DNA from 2 places in the Dactylosporangium maewongense genome. Region 1 is predicted to be linked to the other one. Evidence: predicted binding sites of a transcription regulator. Region 1 holds the regulator's gene; the other holds the start of a gene.

The links. Region 1 encodes HrcA, which represses chaperone genes, less so after heat shock. Its sites were predicted from a motif close to GGTTNGCACNCTCNNNNNGAGNGTGCNAACC; they were not measured.
Region 2: groES (co-chaperone GroES) is a predicted target of HrcA. The motif match lies at 9,600-9,630, and genes of this name have one in related genera.

The regions. Positions count from the first base shown of each region.
Region 1 is NZ_BAAAQD010000030.1:62,569-76,127, forward strand. It holds gene ABD332_RS48755 (VOC family protein) at 172-942, shown strand; gene ABD332_RS48760 (serine hydrolase domain-containing protein) at 1,021-2,370, opposite strand; gene ABD332_RS48765 (histidine triad nucleotide-binding protein) at 2,367-2,717, opposite strand; gene ABD332_RS48770 (SDR family NAD(P)-dependent oxidoreductase) at 2,760-3,497, shown strand; gene ABD332_RS48775 (16S rRNA (uracil(1498)-N(3))-methyltransferase) at 3,505-4,200, opposite strand; gene dnaJ (molecular chaperone DnaJ) at 4,197-5,321, opposite strand; gene hrcA (heat-inducible transcriptional repressor HrcA) at 5,354-6,376, opposite strand; gene ABD332_RS48790 (DUF4870 domain-containing protein) at 6,562-7,179, shown strand; gene hemW (radical SAM family heme chaperone HemW) at 7,258-8,454, opposite strand; gene ABD332_RS48800 (enoyl-CoA hydratase-related protein) at 8,472-9,248, shown strand; gene ABD332_RS48805 (hypothetical protein) at 9,341-10,231, shown strand; gene ABD332_RS48810 (phytanoyl-CoA dioxygenase family protein) at 10,356-11,276, shown strand; gene ABD332_RS48815 (GlsB/YeaQ/YmgE family stress response membrane protein) at 11,411-11,692, opposite strand; gene ABD332_RS48820 (NUDIX hydrolase) at 11,760-12,215, opposite strand; gene lepA (translation elongation factor 4) at 12,257-13,559, opposite strand, start outside.
Region 2 is NZ_BAAAQD010000003.1:398,084-413,000, forward strand. It holds gene ABD332_RS11435 (sensor histidine kinase) at 1-580, shown strand, start outside; gene ABD332_RS11440 (roadblock/LC7 domain-containing protein) at 577-996, shown strand; gene ABD332_RS11445 (GuaB3 family IMP dehydrogenase-related protein) at 1,117-2,235, opposite strand; gene guaB (IMP dehydrogenase) at 2,274-3,803, opposite strand; gene ABD332_RS11455 (DUF5319 domain-containing protein) at 3,950-4,342, shown strand; gene ABD332_RS11460 (helix-turn-helix domain-containing protein) at 4,407-5,168, opposite strand; partial or broken gene ABD332_RS11465 (WhiB family transcriptional regulator) at 5,349-5,687, shown strand; gene ABD332_RS11470 (molybdopterin-dependent oxidoreductase) at 5,863-7,362, opposite strand; gene groL (chaperonin GroEL) at 7,468-9,114, opposite strand; gene groES (co-chaperone GroES) at 9,207-9,521, opposite strand; gene ABD332_RS11485 (hypothetical protein) at 9,753-10,526, shown strand; gene ABD332_RS11490 (class I SAM-dependent methyltransferase) at 10,531-11,679, shown strand; gene ABD332_RS11495 (hypothetical protein) at 11,673-12,419, opposite strand; gene ybaK (Cys-tRNA(Pro) deacylase) at 12,437-12,916, shown strand; gene ABD332_RS11505 (DUF1707 SHOCT-like domain-containing protein) at 12,919-13,242, shown strand; gene ABD332_RS11510 (ABC transporter ATP-binding protein) at 13,247-14,917, opposite strand, start outside.

The DNA of each region.
Region 1 (13,559 bases):
CGGCTGACCGCCCTTGAAGCCGTTCCCATTTCTTGCCGATGCCCGGTTAATGCCTTATAGGCTTTATATCCGGTTGGTTGTCGCCCGATCATGTCCTTTGCGCTGAAAGTCCGGACAGGCCCCTCCGCCCGGTGGTACTGAGGCAGAGGACCACATCGACAGGGAGGCCTGATGGTCGAGCGCAGCGGATACGTCGACGGTGAGCCCTGCTGGGCCGACCTGGTCGCCCCCGACCTCGCCGCCGCACAGCGGTTCTACTCGGCGCTGTTCGGATGGACGTTCCTGGACACCGGCGCCGACTTCGGGCATTACGTCATGTGCCTCAAGGAAGGCAAGGTCGTGGCGGGGATGAGCCCGCCGATGCCCGGCGCGGAGCAGACGCCCGCCGCCTGGAGCCTGTACCTCATGTCACACGACCTGGAGGACACCGCCCGCCGGGTCGACGCCGGCGGCGGCAAGATCATCGTCGCGCCGATGGACATCCCGGGCAACGGCCGGATGCTCTTCGCCCTCGACCCGTCCGGCGCCGCGTTCGGCGCGTGGGAGCCGGGCCAGCACACCGGCTCGCAGCTGTTCGACGAGGACGGCGCGCTGTGCTGGGCGGAGGTCAACACCCGCGAGCCGGACCCCGTCGACGCCTTCTACCAGGGCCTCTTCGGCTACCGGCAGGCCCGGGTCGAGGCCGACGAGCAGTTCGACTACACGGCGTGGAGCCTCGGCAACGCCGATCCCGTCGCCGGGCGGCTCACGATGACCGACGCGTGGGAGGGCATCCCGCCGCACTGGATGGTCTACTTCGCCGCCGCCGACACCGACCGCGCCGCCGACCTGGTCCGGTCGGCGGGCGGCCAGGTGCAGCACGGGCCGTTCGACTCCCCGCACGGCCGCATCGCGGTCGTCGTGGACCCCAACGGCGCCGTCTTCACGATCATCTCCCGCTGACCGCGCCCGGCCGTGCGGCACCGCCGGGCGCAGGGCGGCCCGCGACGGCCCGCGACGACCCGCGGCGACCCGCGGCGGTCAGAAGCGGTACTTGTCGAACGTCTCCTGGCCGCGCGTGAAGCGGTACGTCGCCCAGTGCAGCCGCTCGACCGTGCCGTCCCCGGCGCGGGTCAGCCGCAGCAGCTCGCCCGCCTCCCGCCCGGACACCGTGCGGAACACGTCCGGCTGGCCGTCGACCGGCGCGAAGACCGCCGGGGGACGGTTCGCGGGCTGGTCCGCCTGCCGCGCCTGCAGGGCGCCGGAGTGCCAGCTGAAGACGTACTCGAAGCCCTCACCCCACCAGCGGCCCAGCAGCGAGCGGTACCGCTGCGGCGGCGGCTCGGCCGGCTGCCACGGCGCGATGTCGGCCGGGTCGCTCTCGACCGCCGCGGCGAGCAGCCGGTGCGTCAGGTCGATGACCTCACCGGCGGTGCCGGACGAGCCGAGCGCCGCCGCCCCGAACGCCGCGGGGGTGCCGGCGCCGCCGACCCGCCCGTAGGCGCCGGCGAGGAACCCCGGCATCGCCCCGTCGTGCCCGACGTGCACGATCCGGTCGCCGCCGGGCTGCGGCTGCAGGATCAGGCCCAGGCCGATCCCCCGCGCCCACAGCACGTCCTCGGTGACGGCCCGCGGCGCCCGCATCTCCTCGACCGTCTCCGCCGCCAGGACGCCGCCGGAAGGGTCGACCGCGCGCGGGTCGGCCAGGAACGCCGCCCACTTCGCCAGGTCCGCGGCGGTGCTCCACAGCTGCGCCGCCGGGCCGACCGCGCCGAAGTCGTCCGGGGGCTCCGGGTGCGCGTAGTCGGACCAGGCGTCGACCTGGTAGCCGACGACCGGCCGGGCCGGCGTGACGACGACGTCGTCCAGGCCGAGCGGGTCGAGGATCCGCTCCCGCAGCACCTCCTCCCAGGTGCCGCCGCGCAGCCGCCCGGCGAGGTGCCCGAGCAGCGCGATCGCGAGGTTGGAGTAGTGGAACCGCCGGCCGGCCGGCAGCACCCGCTCGGCCCGGTCGAGCTGGTCGAGCAGCGTGTCCACGTCAGGCGCCTGCATCGTGTCCCAGACGTCGCCGAACGGCTCACGCTGCAGCCCCGACAGGTGCGACAGCATCCTGCCGACGGTCAGGTCGCCGTGTGCCTTCACCGGCAGGTGCCGGGAGATCGGGTCGTCGAGGTCCAGGAGCCCCTCGTCGCGGCACTGCATGACCAGCACCGCCGTGAACGTCTTGGTGACCGAGCCGATCCGCAGCTGGCTGCGCTCGTCGACGTCCGCGCCGACGGTGAACGTCCACAGCGGCCGGTCCGCCCGGTGGATCGCGACGCTCAGCGCCGGAACGCGGGCCTCGGCCTGGACCTGACGGGCGAGCCGCTCGTACTTCTCGAGCGCGGTCATGCCGCCAGCATCCGGCCGAGCGGGCGGCCGCCGAGCACGTGCCCGTGCACGTGGAAGACCTCCTGGCCGCCGAACCGGCCGGTGTTGAAGATGAGCCGGTACCCGTCGCCGGTCAGCCCCTCCTGCTCCGCCACCGCGGCGCAGGCGGCGAGCACCTTCCCGGCGAGCGCCGGGTCGGCGGCGGTGAGCGCCGCGACGTCGGCGTGATGCGCCCTCGGGATCACCAGCACGTGCGTGGGCGCCTTCGGGTCGATGTCGCGGAACGCCAGGGTGTCGTCGGTCTCGTGGACCACGGTCGCCGGGATCTCGCCCGCGACGATGCGGCAGAACAGGCAGTCATCAGTCACAGTCGCATCGTATGTGTCCTGCGGCTCTTGTACGGTGCTGCCATGGCTGGACGCAAGGTGTTGGTGACAGGGGCATCCCGCGGCATCGGCGAGGCGGTCGCGCACGCGTTCGCCGCGGCGGGCGACACGGTCGCGGTGCACCACCGCGACTCGGCGGACCTCGCCGAGAAGGTCCGGGCGGCGCTGCCCGGCGACGGTCACGTGATCGTCTCCGGCGACCTGACCGACCCCGCCGCCGTCCAGGCCTTCGTCGACGGCGCGGCACTCTCCCTCGGCGGCCTCGACGTGGTCGTCAACAACGCGGCCGTCGCCGTCGAGCACCCGATCCTCACCGATGACTACGCCACCTGGCAGGCCGCCTGGCAGGTGACCCTGGCCGCCAACCTGACCGGCCCCGCCAACGTCTGCTGGTGCGCCGCCCGCCACCTCGGCGAGGGCGGCCGGATCGTCAACGTCTCCTCGCGCGGCGCGTACCGCGGCGAACCCCGCTACCCGGCGTACGGCGCCGCCAAGGCCGGCCTGAACTCGCTGACCCAGTCCCTCGCCCTGGCCCTGGCCCCTCGCGGCATCGCCGTCAACGCGGTCGCCCCGGGCTTCGTCGCCACCGACATGGGCAACGCCGTCATGGCCACCGGCGACGGCGACGCGATCCGCGCGCAGAGCCCGTTCAACCGGGTCGCCCGGCCTGAGGAGGTCGCCGAGGCGGTGCTGTTCCTCGCGGGCTCGGAATGGTCCTCGGGCGCCGTCCTCGACCTGAACGGCGCCTCCTACTTCCGCTGAGCGGTCCTCACCAGCGGCCGAGGCGGACCGACAGGGCGGCCAGGGCGGCGGCGCCCGCCGTCGACGTGCGCAGGACCTCGGGGCCCAGGCGCACCGGGACGGCGTCGGGGAACGCGGCGAGCTCCTCCGGTGCGATGCCGCCCTCGGGGCCGACGACCAGGGTGATGTCGCCGTCGAGAGGGACGGTCGACAGCGGTTCCGACGCCTCCTCGTGCAACAGCAGGACGGTGCCGGTGAGGGAGAGCTGCTTCGTGGTCCGCGCGTCGGTGACCTCGGGCAGCCAGGCGCGGCGGGACTGCTTGACCGCCTCGCGGACCGTGGACCGCCACCGTTCGACCGGCTTGGCGTCCTTCCACCGCGCGATGCTGCGGGCGGCCTGCCACGGGACGATCCGGTCGACGCCGAGCTCCGTCATCAGCTGCACGGCCAGCTCCGCCCGCTCGCCCTTGGCGATCCCCTGCACCACGGTGATCCTCGGGTCGGGCGCGGGGACCTGCTTCAGTTCGCCGAGGTCGAGATCGAGCGCACCCTTGTGCGCCGCCGCGACCACCGCCTGCCGCAGGCCGCCGCGGCCGTCGCAGAGCAGGAGCGCCTCACCGGGCGAGAGCCGCTGCACGTTGGCCGCGTGATGCCCCTCGGGCCCGTCGAGCCGCCAGTGGTCCCCGACAGGAAGATCGGGGACCAGGAAGAGCGGAAGGCTCACGCGTGTCCGTTGAACGCGTCGCGCACCCGGGAGAAGAAGCCGCCCTGCTTGGACAGCTCGGCGACCTCCTCGCCGCGGGTGCGGGCGAAGTCGCGCAGCAGCTTCTCCTGCTCCGGCTCCAGCCGCGTCGGGGTGCGCACGTCGAGGTGGACGTGCAGGTCACCGCGGCCGGTGCCGCGCAGGTGCGGGACGCCCTTGCCGCGGATGCGCAGCGTCTGGTTGGGCTGGGTGCCGGCCTTGACGTCGACCGTCTCCTCGCCGTCGAGGGTCTTGATCGTCAGCCGGGTGCCGAGGGCCGCCGCCGTCATCGGGACGGTGACCCGGCAGTGCAGGTCGTCGTCCTTGCGGGAATACACGTCGTGCGGGCGCTCGTGGATCTCGACGTAGAGGTCCCCGGGCGGGCCGCCGCCGGGGCCGACCTCGCCCTGCTGGGCGAGGCGGATGCGCATGCCGTCCTCGACGCCGGACGGGATCTTCACGGTCAGCGTGCGGCGGGTGCGGACCCGGCCGTCGCCGCCGCACGTCGCGCACGGGTGCGGGATGACGGTGCCGAAGCCCTGGCAGGCCGAGCACGGCCGGGCCGAGACGACCTGGCCGAGGAACGTGCGCTGCACCGACTGGACCTCGCCGCGACCGCCGCAGATCTCGCAGGTGGTCGGGTGGGTGTTGGGCGCGGTGCCGGCGCCGGTGCAGGTGCTGCACACGACGGCGGTGTCGACGGTGATCGGCGCCTCGACACCGAACGCGGTCTCGTGCAGGTCGAGGTCCAGCCGCAGGATCGCGTCGGCGCCCGGCCGGATCCGCGGGCGAGGCCCGCGGCTGGCGGTCGTGCCGAAGAACGCGTCCATGATGTCCTGGAACCCTACGAACGCCCCGCCCTGCGGGCCGGCCCCGCCGCCACCGGGCGCGAGCGGGTCGCCGCCGAGGTCGACCATCTCCCGCTTACGCGGGTCGGACAGCACCTCGTAGGCCGCGTTGATCTCCTTGAACTTCTCCTGTGCCACAGGATCGGGATTGACGTCCGGGTGGAACTCGCGCGCCAGCCGCCGGTAAGCGCGCTTGATCTCGTCGGCCGTGGAGTCCCGTTTGACACCGAGAATTCCGTAGTAGTCCTTCGCCACTGAGTCCTATGCCCCTGACTCGTCCATGAGGTTCAACCTTGTCCCAGCAGATCGCCGACGTAGCGTGCCACGGCACGCACCGTGGCGATGTTTCCGGGGTAGTCCATCCGCGTCGGCCCGAGCACACCCATGCCGCCCACCACGATGGAGCCCGGCCCATAGCCGGTCGCCACGATCGACGCGCTGCGCAGGTCCTCGATCTCGTTCTCGTCGCCGATGCGGACCCGGGTCATGCTCGGCTCGACCTCGCCGAAGAGCTTGAGCAGGATGACCTCCTCCTCGAGCGCCTCGAGGATCGGCCGCAGCGAACCCTGGAAGTCCAGCAGGCCGCCGCGGGCCAGGTTGGCGGTGCCGGCGAGCGCGATCCGCTCCTCGGTGCGCTCGACCAGGGTCTCCAGCAGAACGGTCGACAGGACGGTCATCGGCGGGCGCAGGCTCGGCCCGGACTCCTCGACGAGCGCCTGGACGAGTGGCGGGGTGTCCACGAGGCGCTTGCCGACGAGCTTCTCGTTAATTCTGCGGCGCAGCTCGGTGACGTCGTCGGCGAGGATCGGGCCGGGCAGGTCGACCATCCGCTGCTCGACCCGGCCGGTCTCAGCGATCATGACCACCATCAGCCGGGTGGTGGACAGCGGCACCAGCTCGAAGTGGCGCACGCTGGCCCGCGACAGGCTCGGATACTGCACGACGGCGACCTGCCGGGTCAGCTGCGCGAGCAGCCGCACGGTGCGGTGCACGACGTCGTCGAGGTCCACGGCGCCGATCAGGAACCGCTCGATCGCCCGGCGCTCGGCGGGGCTCAGCGGCTTGACGCGGGACAGCTTGTCGACGAAGAGCCGGTAGCCGGCGTCGGTGGGCACGCGACCGGCGCTCGTGTGCGGCTGCCGGATATAGCCCTCCTCCTCGAGGACGGCCATGTCGTTGCGGACCGTCGCCGGCGAGACCCGCAGGTTGTGCCGCTCGACGAGGGCCTTGCTCCCGACGGGCTCCTGGGTGGCGACGTAGTCCTCGACGATGGCACGCAGGACCTCGAGCTTGCGCTCGTCGAGAGCCATGCGCACCTCCTCGAGAAACTGGCACTCCCACTTTGTGAGTGCCAGTCTACGTCGCCCGCGCCGCCCACGGAATGATCGTCATGTGTGCGAACCGCCGCTATTGGACTGGTCTGCGCCAAGTTTGTCCAAAAGAAGTCATGCCACGTCGCTGGCGATAGTTGATCGGTACCCCTACCGTGGCCCCCATGAGTGAACCACCTCGCCCCGGGGAGTACGGCGTGCCGCAGGACCCCAACAACCCCTATTCGATGCCGGGCGGGGCACAGTATCCGCCGCCGGGCCCGGACTACGGCCAGCAGCCGCCGGTCTCCGGTGGAGGTTACCCGCCGCCGACCAGCGGCGCGGGCTACCAGGACCCGAACGCCTACCAGCAGGGCGGTTACCAGCAGCCCGGTGGCTACCAGCAGCCCGGCGGTTACCAGCAGCCGGGTCAGTACGGATACCAGCAGCCCGGTGGATACCCCGGCGCCGGCCCGGTCGGCTACGCGAACAGCGACGAGAAGACCTGGGCCCTGATCGCGCACTTCGGTGGCATCTTCATCGGCTTCATCGCCCCGCTCATCGCGCTGCTGGCCAAGGGCAACGAGTCGCCCACGGTCAAGGCGCACGCCAACGAGGCGCTGAACTTCCACATCACGTGGGGCATCATCCTGTTCGTGGGCGCCCTGCTGTCGGTGTGCACCTTCGGCCTCACGCTCATCGTGCCGTGGATCGTCATCGTCGTGTTCGCGATCATCGCGGGCATGAAGGCCAACGGCGGCGAGCTGTACCGCTACCCGATGACGTACCGCTTCATCAAGTAAGGCATCCGATCGTTCGAGGGGCGGCCATCGAGCCGCCCCTCGCCATGTCCGGCCCCTCTGAGTTCAGGTCAGGGCAGGTCAGGTCAGGTCGCGGGCCACGGCGTCCGCGAGCAGGCGGCCACGCAGCGTGAGCACGGCCCGGCCCTCGGCGAACGGACCGGCCTCCAGCAGCCCGTCGTCGAGGCAGCGGCGGGCGCCCTCCAGCGCCGGCGGCTCCAGGACGGCCAGGGGCAGGCCCGAGGCGAGCCGGATCCGCAGCAGCACGTCCTCGAAGCGCCGCTCCTCCTCGGTCAGCACCTCCCGCGCGTGCCCCGGCGACGCACCGTCGGCGAGGCGCGCCGCGTACGTGTGCGGGTGCTTCACGTTCCACCACCGCACCCCCCGCACGTGGCTGTGCGCGCCGGGCCCGAGGCCCCACCAGTCGCCGCCGCGCCAGTAGAGCTCGTTGTGCCGGCAGGGCGAGTCGCGGGACCAGTTCGACACCTCGTACCACGTCATCCCGGCCTCCGTCAGGGCCTGCTCGGCGGCGAGGTAGCGGTCGGCGGCCACGTCGTCGTCCGGGTACGGCAGCTCACCGCGGCGCATGCGGGCCGCCAGCCGGGTCCCGTCCTCGACGATCAGGGCGTACGCGCTCACGTGGTCCACGCCCGAGCCGATCACGGTGCGCAGGGACGCCGCGAAGTCCTCGGGGCGCTCGCCGGGCGTGCCGTAGATCAGGTCCAGGTTGACCCGCTCGAACCCGGCCGCGCGCGCCTCCGCGACCGCCGCCGCCGGCCGCCCGGGGGTGTGCCGACGGTCGAGCACCGCCAGGACGCCCGGCGCGACGGACTGCATGCCCAGGGAGATCCGGTTGAACCCGGCCGCGCGCAGCTGCCGCAGCCCCGCCGCGTCGACGGACTCCGGGTTGGCCTCCGTGGTGACCTCGGCGTCGCCGGCGAGGCCCCAGGTGCGGTCGATGCCGTCGAGGATGCGGGCCAGCTCCGCCGGCGGCAGCAGCGTCGGCGTGCCGCCACCGAAGAAGACCGTGTCGACCCGCGGCGGCGCGACCACCTTGGCGGCCAGGGCCAGCTCGTCGAGGACCTGCTCGGCATAGCCGGCGCTCAGGACGCCCTCGTCGGCGGTGTACGTGTTGAAGTCGCAGTACCCGCAGCGGGACGCGCAGAACGGGACGTGGACGTAGACCCCGAACCCCGCCTCCCCCGCCGCGTCGGCGACCCCGTCGGGCAGCGCGCCGTCCCGCGGGATCGGCTCACCTTCTGGCAGTGTTCCGGGCATTTCACTAGTGTGCCCGCATGCCACTCGTACGGTCACAGACGGCGCATGGCGTGGCGACGGTCACGCTCGACAGCCCCGCCAACCGCAACGCGCTGTCGACGGCCCTGATCGAGGAGCTTCTCGCCGCGCTCGCCGCCGCCACCGCGGACGACACCGTGCGGGTCGTCGTGCTCACCCACACCGGGCCGGTCTTCTGCTCGGGCGCGGACCTGAAGGAGACCGCGGCCGCGTTCGGCTCGGGCAAGCCGCCGATCAACCGGCTCGGCGAGGTGCTCACCGCGATCTGGGAGTGCCCGAAGCCCGTCGTCGCGCGGCTCACCGGGCCCGCCCGCGCGGGTGGCCTGGGCCTCATCGCCGCCGCCGACATCGCGGTCTGCTCGCTCGAGGCGACATTCGCGTTCTCCGAGGTGCGCATCGGCGTCATCCCGGCCGTGATCTCCGCCACGGTGCTGCCACGGCTGTCCCCACGCGCCGCCGCGGAGCTGTTCCTGACGGGGGCGACGTTCGACGGCGCCCGGGCCCGCGAGATCGGTCTGGTCACCGCCGCCGTCGCCGCCGACCAGGTCGACGAGGCCGTCTCGGCGTTCGTCGCGTCGCTGGTACGGGGAGCGCCGGGCGCCCTGCGCGGCACGAAGGAGCTGCTCCGGCGACGGAAAGCCGACACGTTCCGTGACGAGCTGGCGGCCATGACGGAACTTTCCGTGTCGTATTTCGGTTCCGCCGAAGGAATCGAGGGAATCATGGCATTTCGGGACAAACGAGACCCGAACTGGATCCCTGACGGCGTCGCCTGAACGGCCGGACCCGTCCCGTCCCGGTGTGTAGCGCGGGGATGTGGTGGCGGGTGGGACGTACGCTGGTCAAGTTCTCAGGTCAGGAGGTGACGATGCGTACACGACACGTGCTGATCGCGATCGTGGTGCTCGGCATCGTCGCGACCGCCGGCATCTACGCGCTGCTGCAGAAGCTCGGCGACCACCTGCCGGCGCTGCTGCCGCCGGGCCGCGCCTGCGTCATCGACGCCGGCAGCGCGCCCGCCGCGTCGTCCGGCTCCTCCTCGACCGTCACCTCCGTGCCGCTGGACTCGGAGCAGGTCGCCAACGCCGCCACCATCACCGCCGTCGGCCTGCGCCGTGGTGTGCCCCGGCGGGCGCTGGTCGTGGCCCTCGCCACCGCGTGGCAGGAGTCGAAGCTGGAGAACCTCGCCGGCGGCGACCGCGACTCGATCGGCCTCTTCCAGCAGCGGCCCAGCCAGGGCTGGGGCAAGCCCGAGCAGATCGCCGACCCGCGCTACGCGGCGAACGCCTTCTACACCGCCCTGCTGAAGGTCAAGGGCTGGGAGAAGATGCGCGTCACCGACGCCGCGCAGGAGGTGCAGCGCAGCGCCCACCCCGAGGCGTACGAGAAGTGGGTCGACGAGTCGGAGATCATGGCCCGCGCCCTGAGCGGCGAGGCCACCGGCGCCGTCTCCTGCACCGTCACCGAGTCCTCCAGCCACGGCGTCGAGGCCGCGCAGACCCTCGCCGCCGGCGTCAAGCTCGACTGGGGCAACGTCAGCACCGCCGACGTCACCGACCTCGTCGGGGTCGCGCTCAAGGTCCGCGAGCAGAAGACCGGCTGGCAGTACGCGCACTGGATGGTCGCCCACGCCCAGGACCACGGCGTCAAGCGGGTCGCGTTCAACGACATGGAGTGGACCGCGAAGAGCGGCAGCTGGGCCCGGATCACGCAGCGTGGCGGCGCCAGCGGCGACCGCGTCGTCGCCGAGGTCTACTGACGCGCAGGTTGCACGCCGTTCGGACGGGATTTCGCACTGTCCGGTGGAGAACTCCCGACTCGGTCCGTTGTACACCTCGCGTTACCATCGGTCGTTCCCTGGTTGACGAAAGTAAGGGGAGGACATGACGTCCGCTGCACCCGACTACGGCGGTCTGACCGGCTATGAGCCGATCAGCGAGGCCGACCGCAAGGAATTCCTGGACCAGGGCTTCCTGCTGGTCCGCAACGTGTTGAAGGAAGACCACCGCGCGCAGCTCGAAGCCGCCATGGACCGGGTCTACGCCGAGGAGCAGGCGGCCGGCTCCAGCAGCATGAAGAAGGACGGCACGCTGCACCTGCTGGGCTTCCTGAACCGTGACGAGCTCTTCGGGCACCTGCTGACCCAGCCGACCCTCTTCCCGTACATGTGGGGCCTGGCCGGCTGGAACATCTACACGCACCACAACCACCTCGACATCACCCCGCCGGCGGCGATGACGGAAGCTCCCTCGTGGGGCTGGCACCAGGACGGGTACCGGCAGAACTCCGACCCCGAGACCATGGACCCGAACCTCCCGCGGCCCATGTTCTCGCTGAAGATCGCCTATGTCATCTCCGACCTCTCGGAGCAGGGCCGCGGCGCCACCAAGGTCATCCCGGGCAGCCACCTCTGGAACTCGCTGCCCCGCCCGGCCGACACCACGGTCGAGAACCCCGACCCCGAGGGCACCGTGGAGATCACGGCCAACCCGGGCGACTGCTTCATCTTCGACCGGCGCCTCTGGCACTCCCGGTCGCCCAACTACTCCGAGATCACCCGCAAGATGCTGTTCATCGGTTACACGTACCGGTGGATCCGCAACCTCGACGACATGCCGATCGACTACGACGGCGAGTGGTGGGCCAACCGCACCCCCGTCCAGCGCCAGCTCCTGGGCGAGGCCACGCACACGGCCAACTACTGGGGCATCAACTGGAACGGCTACATCGACGAGGAGATCCCCCTCCGCAAGGAGCTCAAGACCCGCGGCCTCCTCGACCGCTCCATCCCCTGGCTCCGCTAGCTTTACCCCCCTGCCTGACCGAAGCGGCCGTGCCCCTCAACCCCTGAGGCGCACGGCCGCTCCGCGTCCGCCGGGGTCATGGCGCGCGAAGGCCCCCAGTCCGGGGAGGCTGGGGGCCTGACGCGATGGGGGTGTTACAGGGTGCTGCGGCGCCCGCGACCGGCCACGCCGACCACCAGGGCCACACCGACCGCGGCGACCAGCACCTGGATCAGCAGCTCGCCCCAGTCGACACCGGGGGTGTCGGTGGAGATGCCGATGGCGTTCGCGATGACGGTGCCGAGCAGGGCGGCGACCACGCCGATCACCATGGTCAGCCAGATCGGGATGTTCTGGCGGCCGGGGACGACCAGGCGCCCGAGCGCACCGACGATCAGGCCGACGATCAGTGCCGTGATGATTCCGGTGACAGTCACGGTGTCCTCCTTCAGAGCCTCAACCTGGGGGATTGCAGTTGCGGTTGCGCTCTTATTGCCCGTGACCTCAGGGGACCAAACGCCCCGGCGATCGACGAACCTCGCGTATGGCCGACTCCATCGTGATGAACGCGAGAGGGGGCGGATCAGACAAAGGCACCCAGGCGTACTCGGTGCCTTCGGACGTGTCGAGGGTGATGGTGGCGCCGGGGGCCAGCCGGGCCAGCCAGAAGCAGTCCAGGACGGACAGCTGTTCGTTCTGGTACTCGTAGGTGCCGATCCACATGCCGACGAAGTCGCCGAGACGGACCTCGACGCCGAGCTCTTCGCGGGCCTCGCGGACCGCCGCGTCGCGGGGGTGCTCCCAGCCGTCGCAGAAGCCGCCGGGCAGGTCCCACCAGCCGACCTGCGGCGGGCGGGCGCGGCGGATGACGACGAAGCGGTCGGCGTCGTCGAAGATGATGGCGGTGCCGGTCGGGCGGGGGTTGAGGAAGACCTCGTAGCCGCAGGTGGCGCACTCCACCGGCGGGGCGTCCGTGGACGCCCCGCAACGGGGGCAGTGCTTCACTTCTTCGGCTTGTCCGCGGTGGGGGCGTCGGACGTGGACAGTGCGGCGATGAACGCCTCCTGCGGCACCTCCACGCGGCCGACCATCTTCATCCGCTTCTTGCCTTCCTTCTGCTTCTCCAGCAGCTTGCGCTTCCGGCTGATGTCACCGCCGTAGCACTTGGCGAGCACGTCCTTGCGGATGGCGCGGATCGTCTCGCGGGCGATGATCCGGCTGCCGATCGCGGCCTGGATCGGCACCTCGAACTGCTGGCGCGGGATGAGCTTCTGCAGCTTGGAGGCGATGGTGACGCCGTAGTTGTACGCCTTGTCCTTGTGCACGATCGAGCTGAAGGCGTCCACGGGCTCGCCGTGCAGGAGGATGTCGACCTTCACCAGGTCGGCCTGCTGTTCCCCGCTGGGCTCGTAGTCGAGGCTGGCGTAGCCCTTGGTGCGGCTCTTCAGCTGGTCGAAGAAGTCGTAGATGATCTCGCCCAGCGGCAACGTGTAGCGCAGCTCGACGCGGTCGGCCGACAGGTAGTCCATGCCCTGCAGGGAGCCGCGGCGGCTCTGGCACAGCTCCATGACGGCGCCGACGAAGTCGTTGGGGGTCAGGACGGTGGCCCGGACGGTCGGCTCGTAGATGTTGCTGCTCTTGCCGTCGGGGAACTCGCTCGGGTTGGTGACGGCGTGCTCCTTGCCGTCCTCCATGATCACCCGGTAGACCACGTTGGGCGCGGTGGAGATCAGGTCGAGGTTGAACTCGCGTTCGAGGCGCTCCTGGATGATCTCCAGGTGCAGCAGGCCGAGGAAGCCGCACCGGAAGCCGAAGCCGAGCGCGGCGCTGGTCTCCGGCTCGTACACCAGGGCGGCGTCGTTGAGCTTGAGCTTGTCCAGCGCGTCGCGCAGCAGCGGATAGTCCGAGCCGTCGATCGGGTAGAGCCCCGAGTAGACCATCGGCTTCGGGTCCTTGTAGCCACCGAGCGGCTCGGTGGCCGGCTTGGCGTTGATGGTGACCGTGTCACCGACCCGGGACTGGCGCACGTCCTTCACGCCGGTGATGAGGTAGCCCACCTCGCCGGCGCCGAGCCCGTCGCTCTTGATCGGCTCGGGCGAGATGACGCCGATCTCCAGCAGCTCGTGGACCGCGCCGGTCGACATCATCTTGATCCGGTCGCGGGCGCCGAGGCGGCCGTCGACGACTCGGACGTACGTGACGACGCCGCGGTACACGTCGTAGACCGAGTCGAAGATCATCGCCCGGGTGCCCTCGTCCGCGCCGGGCTTGGGCGCCGGCAGCTGCCGCACGATCTCGTCCAGC
Region 2 (14,917 bases), on a different contig from region 1:
GGTGCCGGGACCGCGTGTGCCCGTGGCCGGCAACGGTGCGGGCCCTGGTGTGGGCTCTGGTGTGGGCTCTGGTGCGCCCGTCTCCGGGGTGCCGGGGGCCGGCGGTGGCCCGGCGGGTCCCGCCTCGGGGCCGCCCGCGCAGCGGACCGCGAACGGTGGCCCCGCCGCGGGCGCGCAGCGGCGCGGGCCGAGCCGGGCCGAGGACATCATCGGCGCGGCCGCGCGGGGCAACACCGCGCCGCCCGCCAAGGGCACCCGCTGGTGGTCGCGGGGCGGCGCGGGTGACGCGCCGGCGTCGTCGGCCCCGGCGGTCCCGGCGCAGCGGACCCCGGTGACCGCGGGCACGAGCGCCAGCGGCCTGCCGATCAGGGTGCCGCTGGCACAGCTGCCGGGTGACACTGGGCAGGCGGAGACCAGACCTGACGCGACCCAGCCGATCCAGGTCTCGTCGCACACCGAGCCGGACCCCGCGAGCGTCAGCAGCATGCTCACCCGGTTCTACAGTGGCGTGCACCGGGCCGCGAACGAGGACGAGGTACCCACGGTGCCGATCAACGATCATCGAGGGAGCACGGCGTGACCCTGAGCCAACAAGCACGGGACCTGAGCTGGTTGATCAACGCCTTCACCGAACGGGTGCCGGGCATCGCGCACGCGGTGGTGGTGTCCTCCGACGGCCTGCTGGTCGCCGTGTCGGACCATCTGCCGCGCGACAGCGCGGACCAGCTGGCCGCCGTCACGTCGGGTCTGGTGAGCGTCACCAGCGGCGCCGCCCGCATCTTCGACGGCGACGAGGTCAAGCAGACCGTGGTCGAGATGGGCCAGGGCTTCTTCCTGGTCATGACGATCCGCGACGGCTCGATCCTGGCCGTGCTCGCCGGCCGCGAGGCGGACATCGGCGTCGTCGGCTACGAGATGGCCCGCCTGGCCAAGCAGGCCGGCGAGATGCTCACCCCGGCGCTGCGGGCCGAGCTCCAGCAGGCCCTCCCCCGCTGACCCTTCTCGCGTGACCCGGAAGACGCCTCTTCCGGGTCACGGGAGCCGGGCGCTCCCGGGAGGATGCGAAACGGCCCGGACCCCGAGGCGGGGGCCGGGCCGTCAGGCGTCGCGCGCCGGTCAGCGGTCGAGGACCAGGCCGACCTTCTGGAACTCCTTCAGGTCGCGGTAGCCGCACTTGGCCATCGCGCGCCGGAGGCCGCCGAACAGGTTGAGGACGCCGTCGGGGTCCTCGGACGGGCCGTACAGGACCTTCTCGAGGTCGCCGAGGGACTCCTCCGCGGAGCCGAACGAGCCGCGGGGCAGCTTCGGGTGGCTGGCGGCGGAGTGCCACCAGGCGCCGCCGGCCGGGGAGGACTCACTGCGCGACAGGGGCTCACCGACCATGACGGCGTCGGCGCCGCAGCCGAGCGCCTTGGCGATGTCCCCGGACGTCTGCAGGTTGCCGTCGGCGATGATGTGGACATACCGGCCGCCGGTCTCGTCGAGGTAGTCGCGGCGGGCGTCGGCGGCGTCGGCGATGGCGGTGGCCATCGGGACGCGGATGCCGAGGACCCGGTCGGTCGTCGACCACTCGTCGGCGCCGATGCCGACGATCACGCCGGCCGCGCCGGTGCGCATGAGGTGCAGCGCGGTCTGGTAGTTGGTGCAGCCGCCGACGATGACCGGCAGGTCCAGGTCGGCGATGAACTCCTTGAGGTTCAGCGGCTCGTCGGTCGTCGACACGTGCTCGGCGGAGACGAGGGTGCCCTGGATGACCAGCAGGTCGACGCCGGCGTCGAGGATGACGGGCGCGAGGGCGAGGGTGTGCTGCGGGGAGACTCGGACGGCGACCGTGACGCCGCCGTCGCGGATCTCCTTGACCCGCTCGCCGATGAGCTCGGGCTTGATGGGCTCCGCATACACCTCCTGGAGGCGCCTGGTGGCCCGGGAGTCTTCGTCCAGCCCGGACAGCTCCTCAAGGATCTTGCTCGGGTCGCTGTAGCGGGTCCAGAGGCCCTCGACGTTGAGCACGCCGAGCCCGCCGAGGCGGCCGAGCTCGACGGCGGTCGCCGGGCTCATGATGGCGTCGGAGGGGTGCGCCACGCACGGGATCTTGAACGGGTACGCGTCGAGCTGCCAGTTGGTCGACACGTCGTCGACGTCACGGGTGCGCCGTGTCGGCACGATCGCGATGTCGTCCAGGTGGTAGCCACGCCGGGCGCTCTTGCTCAGCCCGATCTCGACCACGTCACGCATTTGCCGCTCCTGCCATTGTTAAGCCCTGCTAGGGGTGTCTACCGCGAGTGGTAGTTGGGTGCCTCGACGGTCATCTGGATGTCGTGCGGGTGGCTCTCCTTGAGCCCGGCCGCGGTGATCCGGATGAGCTGGCCCCGCTCGTGCATGTCGGGGACGGTGGCGGCGCCGACGAAGCCCATGCCGGAGCGCAGCCCGCCGACGAGCTGGTGGGCGACCGCGGCGAGGGGGCCACGGTAGGGCACCTGGCCCTCGATGCCCTCGGGGACGAGCTTGTCGTCGGACAGGACGTCATCCTGGAAGTAGCGGTCCTTGGAGTAGGACCGGGCCTGGCCACGGGACTGCATCGCGCCGAGCGAGCCCATGCCCCGGTAGGACTTGAACTGCTTGCCGTTGATGAAGATCAGGTCGCCGGGGCTCTCCTCGCAGCCGGCGAGGAGGCTGCCGAGCATGACGGTGCTGGCGCCGGCCACGATCGCCTTGGCGATGTCGCCGGAATACTGCATGCCACCATCGCCGATGACCGGCACGCCGAGCGGCGCGCAGGCCCGGGCGGCCTCCATGATCGCGGTGATCTGCGGCACGCCGACGCCCGCGACGACGCGGGTGGTGCAGATGGAGCCGGGGCCGACGCCCACCTTGACCGCGTCGGCGCCCGCCTCGGCGAGGGCCCTCGCGCCGGCATACGTGGCGACGTTGCCGCCGACGACGTCGACGGTGGTCTCCTTCTTCAGCCGGGCGACCATCTCGACGACCTGCCGGTTGTGCCCGTGCGCGGTGTCGACCATGACGATGTCGAGGCCGGCGTCGATGAGGGTGCGGGCCCGCTTGTAGGCGTCTTCGCCGACCCCGACGGCGGCGGCGACGCGGAGCCGGCCGGCGTCGTCCTTCGTGGCGTGCGGGAACTTCTCGCTCTTGGAGAAGTCCTTGACCGTGATCAGGCCGCGGAGCTTGCCGGAGCCGTCGACGATGGGCAGCTTCTCGACCTTGTGCTTGCGCAGCAGCGCGAGCGCCTCGTCCTTGCTGACCCCGACGGGCGCGGTGTAGAGCGGGGTGACGGTCATGATCTCGCGGACGGGCGTGGCCGGGTCGGAGACGAAGCGCATGTCCCGGTTGGTGACGATGCCGACGAGCTGGCCGGCGCCGTCGACGACCGGGACGCCGGAGATCCGGTATCGCCCGCAGAGCTTGTCGACCTCGCCGAGGGTGTCGTCGGGCGAGCAGGTCACCGGGTTGGTGACCATCCCGGCCTCGGACCGCTTCACCAGGTCGACCTGCTGCGCCTGGTCGTCGATCGACAGGTTGCGGTGCAGCGTGCCGATGCCGCCCTGGCGCGCCATGGCGATCGCCATCCTGGCCTCGGTCACCGTGTCCATCGCGCTGGAGACCAGCGGGATGCGCAGGGTGATGTTGCGGGTGACGTGGCTCGACGTGTCGACGGCGCTCGGCACGACGTCTGACTCGCCCGGCAGCAGCAGCACGTCGTCGAAGGTCAGGCCCAAAGGCAGCTCGGAGCTGCTGGAAGGGCGTGACAGCACGTCAGGTCGCGGCGAGAAATCCATGAAGCGCATCCCAGCTCTCGGTCTCCGGCGGGTGCGTCTCATCGTACTTCCGCCCCGACGGCGCACCCCCTCCGCCATGGCCGGACGTGCCCTGGCTTACTACCGCTCCGCACACCGAGCCCCACACACGCCGGTATTAGGGCTACCGTTGAGGCGTGCACGAAGAGCCCATCGACCCGTTCGCCGGTGACCCGGCCGATCCTTCGGCCGAGCTCGACGACAGCGGTGCCGACGACCCGTTGACCGCCGCCGAGCGCCAGGACGTTCTCGAGGACCTTGCCGACCTCGAGATCTACCAGGCGCTGCTCACGGCGATCGGTGTCCGTGGGCTCGTCATCGAGTGTGAGGACTGCCACGAGCCGCATTACTTCGACTGGGACCTGCTGCGGGGAAACCTGAAGCACCTGCTCACGTCGGGCCGGCCGCGGGTGCACGAGCCGGCTTTCGACCCGGACCCGGACCATTACGTCACATGGGAGTACGCGCGGGGTTACGCTGACGGGGTCCACGACGCACTCGCGAGCGCCACGGACGACAACGAAGGCTGAGTCCGCGGGCACCTTCGTTTAGGTTTGCCGCGCGCGGGGTACCGACGCGGCATGGCACGCGACGCTAGCTCACCAACCCGGCACGGAAGGCCGCCGCTACGGCGTGTGCCCGGTCGCGTGCTCCCAGTTTCCGGAACAGCCGGCGAGCGTGCGTCTTGACCGTGTCCTCGGAGACGAAGAGCTCCCGGCCGATCTCGGCGTTGCTCTTGCCGTCCGCCATGCCGCGCAGCACCTGCAGCTCGCGCTCGGTGAGCTCGACGCGCCGCCGCGGCGGTTCGCCGGGCATGTCGCCGCGCTGCTGCGGCACGCCGGCGCCCACGATGCGGGCGTTGGGCACCCCGACCGCCGTCCTCGCCGCACCGGGCAGCCCCCGGCCCGCCGGAAGCATCCCGCCGGGCGTCTGGGCCGGCGTGCCGACCCGCGCGGGCAGGACCGGCTCGCCGTTGCTGCCGCGGCCGACCTGGCTCAGCACCAGCAGCACCGCCTTCGCGAGCGTCGTGACCGGGTCCGCCGTGTCGACCCGGATGACCGCCCTGGCACCGGCCGCGATCGCCGCCGCCGCCGCGCGGGGCTCCTCCGTGCCGAAGAAGACCACCGTCGAGCCCGGCGACACCGCCAGGACGCGGCGGGAGAACTCCGCGCTGTCGGGCCGGGCGAGGGTCGGGTCGGCCAGCACCAGGTCCGCGGGCTGCTCACTCAGACGGGCCAGGGCCTCGACCATCGTGACGGCGGTCCGCACCGCGTGTGCCACTCCGAGCCTGGCCGCGGCCGCGGCGACCGTCTGTGCCGCGACCTGTGTTCGCACACACACCAAAATCGTACGCACCGTCGTGCTCCTCTCTCTCAAAGAGAGAAACACGAAATGGCGAGATCTAGACGTGGTTTCGCCGCGATTGGCCTACGAGAAATTGACCGACGACATCCCGTTACCTGCGGCGGTCTCGCGCGTTGTACAGGGTTTGTGCCACTCGCGAATTCCGGCCCGCAAGCTAGGAAGGAGGGGCGAATGACGAATGTGACTCGACTGCCCGGCCCGATCGCGGACATGTGGGACTGGCAACGTCTCGGCCTGTGTCGCGGGCGGGACAGCGCGCAGTTCTTCCACCCGGACGGCGAGCGTGGCGCGTCGCGCGGCCGGCGTGAGGCGGCGGCGAAGAACGTGTGCCGGGCGTGCCCGGTCCGGGCGCAGTGCGCGGCGCAGGCCCTGGCGACCCGCGAGCCGTACGGCGTGTGGGGCGGCTTCAGCGAGGGCGAGCGCCTGCGGCTGCTGGCCGTCGGCTGGGAGGACTGCGCCGTGCGGGGCCAGGAGAAGGTCGACGTGTCGCGCCTGGAGGCGAAGCTCGGGCTGCGTCCTTCGCCGCCGCCCATCCAGCTGCGCACGATCCGCACCCACCCGGCGCCCAGCGTGCCGTCCCAGCGGCGCCGCGCCGGCACCGACCGCGCCCGCCCCGCCGCCCGGTAACGGCGGGGAGCGAGTCTCCAAGTACGAGCCGCCGGCCGCGCCGGCGGACATGTGCGGGTCAGCGCACCTCGACCTGCACCGAGTGCCATCCGGTGGCGCCGTCGGGGTCCGGCGGCGCCACGGCGTCTGTCTGGGTGTCGCCGCCGTTGTCGGTGGCGCGGACGGTCAGCCGGTGCTTGCCGGGCGTCGCGGTCCACGGCAGCGTCCACTGCCGCCAGGTGTCGATCGACGGCACGGCGGCGAGCTTCGCCTGCTGCCAGGGGCCGTCGTCGACGCGGACCTCGACCTTGGAGATGCCGCGGTGCTGGGCCCAGGCGACCCCGGCGATGACGACCTGGCCGGCCGCGGGCCGGCCGCCGTCGCGGGGTGTGTCGATCCGCGACTGCGTCTTGACCGGCCCTTCCCGGGCCCAGCCGCGATTGATCCAGTACGCGTCGAAGTCGGCGAACGACGTCAGTTCCAGCTCGGCGAGCCATTTCGTGGCCGATACATATCCGTACAGGCCGGGCACCACCATTCGAACGGGAAATCCGTGCTCGATCGGGAGCGGTTCGCCGTTCATCGCGATCGCGAGCATCGCGTCCCGCCCGTCGCGCAGCAGCGCGGTCGGGGTGCCGGCGGTCCATCCGTCGACGGACCTGCTGACCACCTGGTCGGCGCCGGCTTTCGGCCGGACCTCGTCGAGGAGGTCGGCGATCCGCACGCCCTGCCACTTCGCGTTGCCGATCAGGTCGCCACCGACGTCGTTGGAGACGCAGGCGAGCGTCACGTACCGCTCGATCATCGGCCGCTTGAGCAGCTCGTCGAAGGTGAGGGTGAGCGGCTTCTCGACCCGGCCGTGGATGCGCAGCGTCCAGTCCTCCGGCGACACCTGCGGCACGACGAGGGTGGTGTCGATGAGGTAGAAGTCCTTGTTCGGCGTCACGAACGGGGCCAGGTCCGGCAGGTTGGCGTCGGCCTCCGCCGGCAGCGGCGTGGCGGTGTCGGGCACGACCGGGACGCGCACGGCCGCGCGGTCGGCCTCGACGTCGCGGCGGGTCGCCCACCAGCGGGCGGTGAGGCCGGCGACGAACGCGGCGGCGAGCGTGCCACCGGCGGCGCGCAGGAAGAAGCGGCGCTGCTCATACGACTCGATCGGCGGCCGGACCAGCAGCCACCGCAGCACGCCCGCGCCGGCGAGCGCCCCGGCGACGGTCGGCACGAACGCGTACCAGGGCGCGTCGTGGCGGGTCATCGCCGCCAGGACGCCGATCACGGCGAACAGGCCGATCCCGGCATACCCGTACATCATCCGGCGCAGCGACAGGATCCCGACGACCGCCGCGAAGACGGCGAGGATCAGCAGCGTCCCGGCCTGCAGCGCGATCTTGTCGTACGTGTAGAAGACCGCGACCGCGAAGTCCTTCACGGGTGCGGGCACCGCGTCGATCACGACCCCGCCGACGGAAACGAGCGGGGAGGTGGTCGCGCCGGTCAGGATCGAGACGACCTCGGCGACGCCGAGCGCCACCCCTGCGGCGGCCATGCCGGCGAGCGCGCCGTTCCGTTTGCTGAGCACGGCTCCAGTCTGCGCCGCGCACCACCACCCACCAAGGGCGGTAATCGATCCATAAGGAAGAAGGGCCCGGTCACAGGACCGGGCCCTTCTTCCGACGCTCAGAACTCAGAAGCCCGGGCCGTGCGAGTGGCCGTGGCCGTGCCCGTGGCCGTGACCGCCACCGGCGGCGGGCTCGGGGGCGACCGGCTTGTCCACGACCAGGCTCTCGGTCGTGAGCAGCAGGCCGGCGATCGAGGCGGCGTTGGAGACCGCGCTGTGGGTCACCTTCACCGGGTCGACGATGCCGGACTTGACCAGGTCGACGTATTCGCCGGTGGCGGCGTCGAGGCCGTGGCCGAAGTCGAGCGCGGTGACCTTGCCGACGACGACGTAACCGTCGAAGCCCGCGTTCTGCGCGATCCAGCGCAGCGGCTCGACGAGCGCCTTGCGCACGATCGAGACGCCGACCTTCTCCTCGCCGGTCAGGCCGAGGTCGCCGTCGAGGACCGGGAGCACCTGGGCCAGGGCGGCGCCGCCGCCGGGGACGATGCCCTCCTGGACCGCAGCCTTGGTCGCGGAGATCGCGTCCTCGATGCGGTGCTTGCGCTCCTTCATCTCGACCTCGGTGGCGGCGCCGGCCTTGATGACCGCGACCCCACCGGCGAGCTTGGCGACCCGCTCGTTGAGCTTCTCCTTGTCCCAGTCGGAGTCGGAGGCCTCGATCTCCTTGCGGAGCTGCTCGACCCGCGCGGAGACCTCGCTCTGCTCGCCGCCGCCGTCGACGATCGTGGTGAGCTCCTTGCCCACGACGATGCGCCGGGCCCGGCCGAGGACCTCGGTGCCGACCGACTCGAGCTTGTAGCCCAGCTCGGGGGCCACGAGCTCGGCGCCGGTGAGGATCGAGATGTCCTGGAGCATGGCCTTGCGCCGGTCGCCGAAGCCGGGCGCCTTGACCGCGACGACCTTGAAGGTCTTGCGGATGGCGTTGACCACCAGGGTCGACAGGGCCTGGCCCTCGACGTCCTCGGCGATGATCAGCAGAGGCTTGTTGTCCTTGACGATCTGCTCCAGCAGCGGCAGCAGCTCCTCGATCGCGGCGATCTTCTGGGTGGTGACGAGGACGTAGGTGTCCTCGAGCACCGCCTCCTGCGACTCCGCGTCGGTCACGAAGTGCGGGGAGATGTAGCCCTTGTCGAACTGCATGCCCTCGGTGACTTCGAGCTCGGTCGTGAGGGTGGAGCCCTCCTCGACCGTGATGACGCCGTCGCGGCCGACCCGCTCCATCGCCGAGGCGATCAATTCGCCGATGGTGGCGTCCTGCGCGGAGATGGTGGCGACCTGCGCGATCTCGGTGTGGCTGGCGACAGGGGTCGCCTTGTCCTTGAGCGCCTTGACGACGGCGGCCGTCGCCAGGTCGATGCCGCGCTTGATGCCCGCCGGGTTGGTGCCGGCGGTAACGTTGCGCAGACCCTCACGGACCAGCGCCTGGGCCAGCACCGTGGCGGTGGTGGTGCCGTCGCCGGCGACGTCGTTGGTCTTGGTGGCGACCTCTTTGACCAGCTGGGCGCCGAGGTTCTCATAAGGGTTGGTGAGCTCGATCTCTTTCGCGATCGTCACACCGTCGTTGGTGATGGTCGGGGCACCGAACTTCTTGTCCAGGACGACGTTGCGACCGCGCGGGCCGAGCGTGACCTTGACCGTGTCGGCCAGGCGGTTGACGCCGTGCTCCAGCAGGTGCCGCGCATCGTCGGAGAAGCTCAGGATCTTCGCCATGCGTGTGATGTCCCTTCAAAGCGACACCGCCCCGGCCGCAGCGCTCCTGCGCACGGGTCCGGGGCGGTGGCCACTGATCTACTTGGTCTGGGTCACTTCTCGATGACCGCGAGGACGTCACGGGCGGAGAGCACGAGGTACTCCTGGCCGCCCCACTTGACCTCGGTGCCGCCGTACTTCGAGTAGATGACGGTGTCGCCGACCTTGACGTCGATCGGGACCCGGTTGCCCTTGTCGTCGATGCGACCGGGGCCCACAGCCTGGACGGTGCCCTCCTGGGGCTTCTCCTTGGCGGTGTCCGGGATGACGATGCCCGAGGCGGTGGTCGTCTCAGCCTCGTTGGCCTGGACCAGGATGCGGTCCTCGAGCGGCTTGATCGCAACCTTCGTCGCGGTAGTCACGGGCATACCCTCCTGGGGTATCGATTTCTTACGCTATCGAGTGCCCGGTGAAGCCGTCGTCGCGGGTGCCGGCTCCAGCCGGTTGGCTGGCACTCTCATGTCGAGGGTGCTAATCGGAGGTTATGTCGCGGGCTAGCACTCCGTCAAGGAGAGTGCCAAACACGCCACGAAATCACCCGTCGTCGGCTACGCGACGGACAGCGGCCCGACATCACATACCGATCTACGCTCACCTGTATGAAGAGGCTGCTCGGCACGTTGATCGTCGCGACCCTGACCATGGGGTCCCTCGCCGCCTGCGGCAAGAAGGACGGCGGCGACGTTGCCGCGGAGGCCAGCAACGGCCCCTCGAACTCGGCCGAGTTCGGCGAGGGCCCCGGCGGCGCCTCGGCGTCGCCCGGCGGTGGGGGCACCGGCGGGACCGGCGGCACCCAGGATCCGGTCGCGGACAAGAGCGCCGCCGGACCCACCTATCCGGGTGACGCCAAGGGCTACTGCCAGGCCGCCGTGTCCGCCTGGACCAAGAACGACATGAACCGGATCAAGCAGCTCGCGAGCAGCGGCGCCGTGTCCAACTTCCAGTACATCGAGAAGGGTGCCGACCACAACTGGAAGTACGTGAAGAAGGACGGCTCCGAGTGCGTCCTGCGCAACGACCACGGCGACCAGCTCCAGGTCACGATCGACGAGCACAACCTGGGCAAGCCGCAGGCCATCACCGACGTCGTCATCGAGAAGACCGAGTACCCGTCGGACGCGTCCAGCTACGTGCAGAACTTCATCAACGCCTGGTACAACGGCAACACCGCCCGGATGGCCAGCTACTCCAGCCAGTCGATCGCCGGCAGCTACGGCGGCAAGAAGGCGCCGCCGAACTGGACCGAGGGCCAGCCCAAGGAGGACAAGGGCGACTACTGGCTCGTGCACGGTTCGTCGAACGCCGGCGACAGCTATACCTTCAAGGTTCGCAAGAGCCTCGGCAAGGCCGGGGGCATCCTAGGGATTTCATAGACGCATGCTCGAACAGGCGATCCAGGCCGCGGCCGCACTCCCTGACGGCGACCCGCTCGCCGCCGCGTCGGCGCTGCGGGCGGCCGGCTTCCCACCCGACCTCGCCGCCGCCGCGCTCACCCAGGTGGCGCTGCGGCGCAAGGCGGTCACGAAGTTCGGCGCCGACGCGGCGGTGATGCACTTCACCCGCGCCGGCCTCGAGCAGGCGACCAGGGCTCCCGTCGCGGCCCGGCGGGCGGCCCGGCTCGCCGCCGCGGGCGCCACCCGGGTCGCGGACCTCGGCTGCGGCATCGGTGCCGACACGATCGCCTTCGCCCGCGCCGGGCTGCGCGTGCACGCGGTCGACGCCTCGCCGGAGACGGCCTCGACGGCGTCGGCCAACGTCCACGCGTTGGGGTTGGCGGCCGGTGTACTGGTGGAGGCCCGCGACGCGACCGAGGTGCCCCTCGACGAGGTGGACGCCGTGTTCTGCGACCCCGCCAGGCGCACGTCCGGCGGGCGGCGGGTGTTCGACCCCCGCGCCTACTCGCCGCCGTGGGACTTCGTGGTCGGCCTGGCGGCGCGGGTGCCGATGACGGTGCTGAAGCTCGCGCCGGGCATCGACCACGCGCTGCTGCCGCCCGGCGCGGAAGGGGAATGGGTCTCGGTCGACGGTGACGTGGTCGAGGCCGCCGCCTGGTGCGGCCCCCTCGCGGCCGCTCCCCGCCGCGCGACCCTGTTCCAGGGATCACAGGTCTTCTCGCTGACCGGTTCCGGCACGACCGCCGCACCTGTCGGACAGGTCGGAAATTTCGTGTATGACCCTGACGGGGCGGTGGTGCGGTCGCATCTCGTCGCCGAGTTCGCCGCCACGGTCGACGGCACCATCGCCGACCCGACCATCGCCTACGTCTACACCGCCTCTGCCGTGCCGACCCCGTTCGGACGCTGCTACGAGGTGCTCGACCAGCTGCCGGTGGCCCTGAAGCGGCTCCGGGCGGCGCTGCGCGCCCTCGACGTCGGTTCCCTGACGATCCTGAAACGCGGCTCGGCGTTGGACGTGGAGGAGCTGCGCAGGTCGCTGCGCCTGTCCGGCACCCGGCCCGCGGTGATCGCGCTGACCAGGGTCGCCGGCGCCCCCGCCGTCCTCCTGCTGCGGCCCGTCGCTCAGTAGAGCTGCTGCCCCAGGCGGCGCTGGAGGTCGATGAGGACGTCGTCGGCGAGGTCCTCCGGCGGGCGGCGGCCCAGCTGCTCCGTGAGCATCCGCCCCGACTCCCGGCACATGTCCCACGTCACGCGCTCGTGCAGCCACCGCAGCCACTCGACGACGTCGTTGATGAAGAACGCGACGATCTGCTCCGACCCCCGGACCCGCCGCTCCTCCGCCATCACCGTCAGCGCCGCCGCCAGGCGCCGCCGCGGGAAGTCGTGCCCGGCGAGCGCGTCGGCGAACACGTCCGCCCGGTGCCGCGGCGCGGTCGGCGCGACTGTCAGCTTCGGGAACGGCGGATCGCCCGACGTCCACACCTGCGCGCTGCGCGGCACGAACTCCGGCTCCAGCACCACGTCGATCCGCGACGCGTGCCCCGGGTCGTCGACGGCGACGAGCACCCGCGGCTCCACCGAGCTGACCTTCGTCACGAACCGCGACAGCCCCGTCGCCTCCTCCACGCAGAACCGCGCGTCCGGCAGGTCCAGCACCCCGTCGAACACCAGCCGCCCGACCCGCGGCCCCGCCCCCTGCCACAACCTGACCCTGACCAGCCCGACCTGCGGCCTGGCCGCCACCCGCACGTGCCGGTCCGTCGCCGTGATCGGCCCGTCGCCGTCGAACACGGACATGTCCCGGCCGCTGGTGGCGCCCAGGAAGATGTGCCCGAAGCCCAGGTACATCTGGACGGCACCGATCTGCATCTCGCTATTGTGGGCCAGTGGCGAGCAAGGGCACCCCGGCGACCGCACTGTTGGCGCGGCAGAAGATCGTGTTCACTCCACACACGTATGAGGTCGACCCCCGGGCCGCCTCCTACGGCGAGGCCGCCGCGGCCGCCCTCGGCGTCGCGCCCGACCGCCTCTTCAAGACCCTCGTCACCACCGTCGACGGGCAGCTCACGGTCGGTGTCGTGCCCGTCTCCGCGTCCCTGGACCTGAAGGCCCTGGCCGCCGCCGTCGGCGGCAAACGCGCCGCGATGGCCGAGCCCGCCGCCGCCGAACGCGCCACCGGCTACGTGACCGGCGGCATCTCCCCCGTCGGCCAGCGCTCCCGGCTCCCGATCGTCATCGACGCCTCGGTGTCCGGACTGTCCACGATGTACGTCTCGGGCGGCCGGCGCGGCCTGCAGATCGAGCTCGCCCCCGACGACCTCGTCAAGGTCACCGGCGCCGTCCTCGCCCCCATCGCGACCCACTGACCATGCCCCCGCCGGACGAGGCCCGCCCGCACGCACCGGCCATGCGCGCCTCCGACGAGGACCGCCGGCGGGTGATCGACGCGCTCCAGCACCACACCCAGGCCGGCCGCCTCACCCTGGACGAGTTCGCCGACCGCTGCGACACCGTCCTCGCCGCGAAGACCCTCGCCGAGCTGCGCGCCGCCACCCACGACCTGCCGGCGCTCCCACCGGCACCGACGCCGGCGCCCGCGGGCACGTCGAACGACCGGCACGTGCTGTGGGTGTTCGCGATCGCGCTGGTCGCGGCCGTCCTGCTGGGCATCGTCTACGCCGCGTTCCACTGACCCCCTACGCCGTGGGCTGGTGGGTGGTGCCGTGCCAGGACCGCCACAGGGCGGCGTAGGCACCGCCGGCGGCCACCAGGTCGTCGTGGGTGCCGAGCTCGGTGATCCGGCCGTCCTCGACGACGGCGACCCGGTCCGCGTCGTGGGCGGAGAACAGCCGGTGCGCGATGGCGATGACGGTCCGCCCGTGCAGCGCGCCCGCCAGTGAACGCTCCAGGTGGCGGGCGGCACGGGGGTCGATGAGGGACGTCGCCTCGTCCAGGACCAGCGTGTGCGGGTCGGCGAGGACGAGCCGGGCCAGGGCGAGCTGCTGCGCCTGGGCCGGGGACAGCGGCGGCTCGCCGAGGACGGTGTCGAGGCCGGCGGGCAGGGCGTCGACCCAGTCGAGGGCGTCGACGGTGGCGAGCGCGTGCCGGAGGTCCGCGGTCGTCGCGGACGGGCGGGCGAGGACGAGGTTGTCGCGGACGGTCCCGAGGAAGACGTGGTGCTCCTGTGTGACGAGGGCGACATGCCGGCGCAGCGACGACAGCGGCAGGTCCGACAGCGGGACGCCGCCGATGGTGACTGTGCCGCCGCCCGGCGGGTAGATGCCGGCGAGGAGCCGGCCGAGGGTGGACTTGCCGGCGCCGGACGGGCCGACGATCGCGAGCCGTTCCCCGGGCCGGACCTCCAGGTCGATGCCGTGCAGGACGTCACGGCCGTCGACGTACGCGTACCGCACCCCTCGCGCGACGATCCGCTCGTCGGCGGGGACCGCGGCGGCACCGGTGGCGGGGACCGGCACCGACTGGACGCCGACGATCCGGGCGAACGAGGCGAACCCGACCTGCAGGTGGTCGAACCACGACAGGACCCGGTCGAGGGGGTCGATGAGCGCCAGGAAGTACAGGACGGCCGCGGTGACCTGACCGACCGTCGCCCACCCCTCCGCGACGAACCACCCGCCGGCGACGAGCGTGACCGCGCCCGGCAGCGCGTAGCCGAACTCCGTCAGCGGGAACCAGACGGTGCGCAGCTTCAGCGTGTACATGTTCCGGTCGTACAGGCCGCGCAGATGCTCCTGGGTGCGCTCGACCCGGCGCCGCCGCAGCCGCAGGACGTCCACGGTCCGGGCGCCCTCGACGGTCTCGGCGAGCCCGTCGGTCAGCTCGGCGAACGCGGCGCTGGACGCGAGGTATCCGGCCGGCGCCCGCCGGAAGTACCAGCGCGAAGCACCCCACAGGATCGGCACGGCGACGAGGGCCGGCAGCAGCAACAGCGGCGACACGAGCGCGACGGCGCCGATCGTCAGGATGACCTGCAGGATGCCGACGACGACCTCCGGCACGGCGAACCGGACCGTGTCCGAGGTCCCCTCGACGTCACGGGACGCGCGGGTGAGCAGGTCGCCGGTGCCGGCACGCTCCACCGTGGACGGCGGGACGGCGAGGACCCGGTCGACGAACTCCTCCCGCAGCGTCGCGAGGACCTGTTCGCCGAGGCGGGCGGAGGCGAGTCTGGCGTAGCGCACCAGTACCGACACGGCGACGACGAAACCGGTGATGGTGAGCGCGATCCGGTCGACGGTCCAGGTGGTGGTGCCGGCGGAGGTCTTCTCGACCAGGTCGCCCAGCAGGCGCGGGGTGACGAGGCCGGCGACCGCGGCGCTGACGTGCAGGGTGACGACCAGCGCCAG